DNA from 2 places in the Arthrobacter sp. 2MCAF14 genome. Region 1 is predicted to be linked to the other one. Evidence: riboswitches for the same ligand, from Rfam matches in the RefSeq annotation. Region 1 holds a riboswitch; the other holds the start of a gene.
The links. A riboswitch is a leader RNA that binds a small molecule or an ion and turns the genes downstream of it on or off. The one in region 1 is predicted to bind S-adenosylmethionine.
Positions count from the first base shown of each region.

Region 2: another riboswitch for S-adenosylmethionine. It lies ahead of AB4074_RS00830 (aminotransferase class V-fold PLP-dependent enzyme); the one in region 1 lies ahead of AB4074_RS21610 (DUF1737 domain-containing protein).

Region 1 covers NZ_JBFRHB010000045.1:2,006-4,965, forward strand. Annotated here, with positions in the region: gene AB4074_RS21600 (O-succinylhomoserine sulfhydrylase) at 1-802, opposite strand, end outside; gene AB4074_RS21605 (rhodanese-like domain-containing protein) at 803-1,213, opposite strand; gene AB4074_RS21610 (DUF1737 domain-containing protein) at 1,210-1,467, opposite strand; SAM riboswitch class IV at 1,478-1,590, opposite strand; gene AB4074_RS21615 (hypothetical protein) at 1,661-2,020, opposite strand; gene AB4074_RS21620 (Lrp/AsnC family transcriptional regulator) at 2,076-2,507, shown strand; gene AB4074_RS21625 (ornithine cyclodeaminase) at 2,670-2,960, shown strand, end outside.
Region 2 covers NZ_JBFRHB010000001.1:183,826-186,785, reverse strand. Annotated here, with positions in the region: gene rsgA (ribosome small subunit-dependent GTPase A) at 1-480, shown strand, start outside; gene hisN (histidinol-phosphatase) at 540-1,352, shown strand; SAM riboswitch class IV at 1,514-1,626, shown strand; gene AB4074_RS00830 (aminotransferase class V-fold PLP-dependent enzyme) at 1,662-2,960, shown strand, end outside.

The DNA.
Region 1 (2,960 bases):
GGTTGACGCGCAGCGCCATCGTCTCCAGGCCCTTGGTCAGGACCCAGGCGTTGAACGCGGAAAGCGACGGCCCGGTGTGCCGCATGAGCTGCTTGACGGGACCGTCGATGAATTCCTTGGTGCCCAGGATTGCTCCGCCCAGGACCCGGCCCTGGCCATCGATGTGCTTGGTGCCCGAGTAGACAATCACGTCCGCGCCGAGATCGCCGCAGCGCTGCAGCAGCGGAGTAGCGAAGACGTTGTCGACGACGACGGTAGCGCCCGCCGCGTGGGCTAGTTCGCTCACCGCTGCAATGTCCACGATTTCCTGCATGGGGTTCGACGGCGACTCGAAGAACACTGCCGTTGTCGGCTCGGACAATGCGGCACGCCACTGGTCCAGGTCCGGGCCGTCCACGAAGACGGTCTCGACGCCCCAGCGGGGCAGGATCTCGTTGAGGATCACGAAGCAGGAACCGAAGAGCGAGCGGGCGGCAACCACGCGGTCGCCGGCGGCCAGCAACGCACCGAGGGCGGTGAAGACAGCGGACATGCCCGACGCCGTCGCGAAGCACGCTTCGGTGCCTTCGAGCAGGCGCAGTCGCTCCTGGAAAGTGGCCACGGAGGGGTTGCCGTAACGGGAGTAGACGAAGCGCTCGTCCTCGCCCGTGAATGCGCGCTCTGCGGCTGCGGCGGACTCATAGACGAAGCCGGAGTTCAGGAAGACGGCCTCGGACGTTTCTTGGAAGTTGGTGCGGTCAAGACCGCCGCGGACTGCCTGGGTGTCAGGGCTCCAGCCGGCGGCGTCAGGATTGAAAGTCACTTAGATGTTCCCCAGGTTCGTCGGAAGTCCACGGTTTTTCCAGCCGTTCACGGTTCGCTCGCCGTAGCGGTCCGGTTCGCCCTCGAAGCCCTCCAGGACGTTGTAGGCGGTGTAGCCGGCCTGTGTTGCTGCGATCGCGGCGGCGATGGAACGCTGTCCGGAGCGGCAGAGGAAGACCAGTTCGGTACCATTTGCCTCCGGAGCCTGCTGCGTCAGCTCTTCGATGAAACGGGTGTTGGGGATGCCGCCGGCCAAGTTCCACTGGATGAACAAGGGATCGTTCTCCGTGGCCTTTGTGTCAGGGATCCCGATGTGTGCCCACTCGCCTTCGGTGCGGACGTCCACCAGGATGGCGCCTTGTTCCAGCTTGGCCCAGGCATCGTGCGGACTGAGGTCGCCTGCGTAGCTCATGCGTGCCCCTCGCCGTCGAACTCTTCATCAAGCTGGTCTACCGCGTTGGCAACTGCTGCATCTGCGCTCGCGATCGCGGCGGGTAGGACGATGGCCTGGGCCACAATCACGTCCGTGCCATTGAAGGTCGCGGCCGGGCTGCCGTGCAACACGTATCCCTCCGCGAGGGCGGTGGAGATCCGCTCGCAGAAATCCTTCGTGTCAGGGCCCGTGATGAGACGGTACGAGAGTTTTTCTTCGGTGGGTTCAGGCATTGGTGCTCCTCAGTCACGCTTGCAGTTCGAAAGTGTCGATACGCCGAGTAGTCACCTGAGGCACCCCGCCGGAGAGAGGGTTGCCGACCAGCAAGTCAGGGCTTCGCGCTGGTGCTCATTACTCAAGAAGAAAATAACATCCACGACGGCGGCCTGCATCACCGGCCGTCGTCATGTTCCGTAACCGGGGGTCTTAGGCGTCGGTTTCTTTCGGCAACGGGTCCAGGCTTGCCTGGATCCGGGGTGGAATGGCGTCGAACCGCGACGCTACTGCCGTAGGGGAGTGATGAAAAGTGGAACCTTGATGCTTCCGGATTTCCAGCAGCTCGTGTACGGATATCCCGGTGGCGGTGGCGAGTGCATGCAGCGAGAGGCTGTTGTGATGAGCCAAGGCAAAAACCACACCCGACAGGGCTTCGAAACCTTCCGTCTCGTAGATTTCCTTCACCAAGTTGGACATGCCGTTTGCATCATCGATTGATCCCGCTGACGCACCAGTCGCCATGGCCGTCAGCGACCATGCAGCAGAGTCGGGGCTGATGTAGATGCTCATGTCGATACCCTACGGACTCAGGCCCGCTTGGGGAATGGGCGATACGTTTATCTTTATGGCAGCACTCACCGACCTTGACCGTCAGCTCCTCTCCGCTCTGAGGGAGGATGGCAGGGCGTCCGTGGCCAGCCTTGCGCGGAGGCTGGGCGTCGCCAGGGCCACTGTGAATAGCCGGCTCGAGCGTCTAGTTTCCTCGGGAACCATCGTTGGTTTCACTGCGAGGGTGCGCGACGAGGTCGATCCACTTGCCATTCGCGCCATTGCGCTCATTGCCCTGGAGGGAAGATCGGCCGACAAAGTCATTCGCCAACTCAGGGGACTTCCGGAGATTTGGGCACTGCACACCACCAACGGCGGGTGGGATCTTGTGGCCGAGCTGCGCACGGAAAGCCTCAGTGACTTTGACCAGGTGTTGGGCCGGATCCGCGGCATCGAGGGGATCGTCAATAGCGAGACGAGCCTGTTGCTCAGTTCCGTCCTCCGGTAGTCGCCCGCACGACGGACGCCTTTATCCAATGAGCATTATGTAGAGATGCGTTCATCATTTTGTGCAGCCTTTCAATGAAAAGTACGTACTTTGGCAATTGTGGATGCATATCGCCGCTCCGTAGCCTCGTAGCAACAGTGCTTATGAGGGAAAGGAGCGCACATGACGCGCTTTGTCGATGTCCGCAATATGGTTCGTTGGACGGCCGGGCGAGGCCCGGAGACCATCATCTCGGAGATGATTCAATACTTGGAAGACGACTTCCGGCGGTGGGAATCTTTTGACAAGACTCCGCGGGTGGCAAGTCACACGCCATTTGGGGTCATCGAGCTGATGCCCACCAGCGACCAGGAAACATACGGCTTCAAGTATGTAAATGGACACCCTTCGAATCCAGCGCGCGGCTTCCAGACCGTGACAGCTTTCGGTGTCCTGTCCGACGTCCATAACGGT
Region 2 (2,960 bases), on a different contig from region 1:
TCCGTCGGCCAATTGCGGGACTACCTCGACGGCAAGGTCACCGTGCTCCTCGGCCATTCCGGCGTCGGGAAGTCCACCATGGTGAATGCCCTCACCGGCGCCGAGCGCGCCACGGGCGGGGTCAACGCCGTGACGGGGCGCGGACGGCACACCTCGTCCTCTGCCCTTGCACTGAAGCTCAGCGACGCCCCCGGCGGCAGCTGGATCATCGATACGCCCGGCATCCGCTCCTTCGGCCTCGCCCACGTGAACCCGGACCGCATCCTGCATGCCTTCCCGGATCTGGAACCCGGAACCGAAATGTGCGAGCGAGGCTGCAAGCACGATGCCTCCGCGGTTCGATGCGGACTGGATTCCTGGGTCGCCGACGGCCACGCCGGCGAGGCAGGCCCGGCCCGCTTGGCGTCGTTGCGCCGGCTCCTCGGCGCGGACCCGCGCATGGAAGCCCAGGAGACCAAGGAATTGGGTACGGTCAACTAACTGCGCGCTTGCCGTCCTACCTCCCCGGCTCACCCGCGAAAAGACGGTAGTTTGGAACCATGACCCAACCCGATTCGAGCTACAATGACGACCTGCGGCTGGCACACGTCCTGGCCGACTCCGTCGATTCCCTGACAATGGAGCGGTTCAAGGCACTGGACCTCCAGGTCGAGACCAAACCCGACCTGAGCCCCGTCACCGATGCCGACAAAGCCGCCGAAGAAGCAATCCGCGGGCAGCTCTCCCGTTCCCGCCCCCGCGACGCCGTCCTCGGGGAAGAATTCGGCAGCACGGGCCACGGCTCGAGGCGTTGGATCATCGATCCCATCGACGGGACCAAGAACTTCGTGCGTGGCGTGCCCGTCTGGGCTACGTTGATCGCCCTCGTGGACGAGGGCGAGGTAGTAGTGGGGCTCGTGAGCGCTGCGGCGCTCGGCAAGCGTTGGTGGGCGGCCAAGGGCTCGGGCGCCTACATGGGCCGATCCCTGGCCGCAGCCACCCGGCTGAAGGTTTCCAACGTGTCGCGGCTTGAAGACGCCTCGCTTTCCTACTCCGAGCTTTCCGAGTGGAAGCAGCACGGTAAGCTGGACAACTTCCTGGGCCTCGAGAACGATGTCTGGCGCAGCCGTGCGTACGGCGATTTCTGGTCCTACTGCCTCGTGGCCGAGGGCGCCGTGGACATCGCCGCCGAGCCGGAACTCCAGGTCTACGACATGGCGGCTTTGGTGCCGATCGTGACGGAAGCCGGCGGGCGCTTCACGTCCCTGGACGGTGCGGATGGTCCCTTCGGCGGAAACGCCGTGGCCACTAACTCGATCCTGCACTCCGAGGTCCTCAAGAGGCTCAACCCCGAGCTCGACGACCTCCTCTAGCCCACCCTCTCCACTGAATAAACGACGGCGGACGCCCACTTTTGGGGGTGTCCGCCGCTTTTTCTTCGGCAGAAGGCACACTTTTCCGGCGGTGTAATAATCCGCTTAACAATCGCCGGTCACATTGGAATGAGCCTTGCCAGTGTCCTACGCTCTTTACAGGTCACGAGTGCCAGCGCGAAACCCCGGTTTGCTGGCCGGCAACCCTCCATCGCGGCGGGGTGCCCCGGGTGACGACCCGGCCGGTCCGGAACGGATGCGGCAAGCGCGGACCCCCTGCACGCAGGGGTCCCTCTTGAGTGAGGTCCCATGAGCACAGCCACATTTACTTCCCCGGCTCTTTCGCTGAACAAGGAATCTGCACAGCACCGTGGTGAAACCCTCCCCCGGGCATCGCGCCCGCTCGCCGCGGTCACCGGCGCGGAGTTGCAGGCACCCTTGATCCAGGGCGGCCACATCCGCTACGCCAACCTTGACTACGGCGCTTCCGCACCTGCCCTGACGGTGGTTTCCGCGTACCTTAACGAGATCCTGCCGTACTACGCGAGCGTCCACCGCGGCGCAGGCTATGCCTCCCAAATCAGCACCTCGGTCTATGAAAACGCCCGCAACATCGTCCGTGACTTCGTTGGCGGCCGGCCGGACGATTCGGTCATTTTCACGCGCAACACCACCGATTCCCTCAATCTACTGGCCGGCTGCCTGCCAGTGGAGGGCGGTCGACACATTGGCGAAGTCCTTTACCTGGACATCGAGCACCACGCCAATCTCCTCCCGTGGCAAAGTGTCCCCCACCGCAGCATCGTTGCCGCGGGAACGTTGTCCGAGACCGTCGCCAATGTCCGCACAGCGCTCTCCCACGGCGGCGTCAGCCTTCTGGCTGTCACCGGCGCGTCAAACGTGACCGGCGAAATCCTGCCCATCAAGGAACTCGCAGCCTTGGCCCACGAATTCGGGGCGCGGATTGTGGTGGACGCGGCGCAACTCGCCCCGCACCGCAGAATCGACATCGCCGCAGCGGATGTCGACTACTTGGTTTTCTCTGGGCACAAGCTCTATGCACCGTTTGGCGCAGGTGTCCTGGTGGGCCGTCCCGACTGGCTCGACGCCGGCACACCGCACCTGGCCGGAGGCGGCGCCGTCCGCGAAGCGCGCCTCGATTCGGTCAGCTGGGCCACAGGACCGGCCAGGCACGAAGGCGGCTCGCCGAACGTACTCGGCGCGGCCACACTCGCCCGGGCAACGCAGGTCATCGCCAGCCTCGACCACGATGAATGGCACGCCCACGAGGCAGCCATCCGCTCACATCTGGTCGAGGGCCTCAAGCAAATCGACGGCGTGACCGTGCACCAGATCTTCAGCGACACGGATCCCCAGGACACCATCGGCGTCGTGAACTTCTCGCTCCAGGGCTACGACGCCGGACTTGTGGCTGCCTATCTTGCGGCCGAGCACGGCATTGGCCTGCGCGACGGACGCTTTTGCGCCCACCCGCTGCTCAAGCGCCTCGGCCTGCCCTCCGGATCACTTCGAGCCAGTTTCGGCGTGGGCTCGCGCTTGGAAGACGCCACCCGGCTCATTGCGGGCATCCAGGCGCTCAAGAGCAAC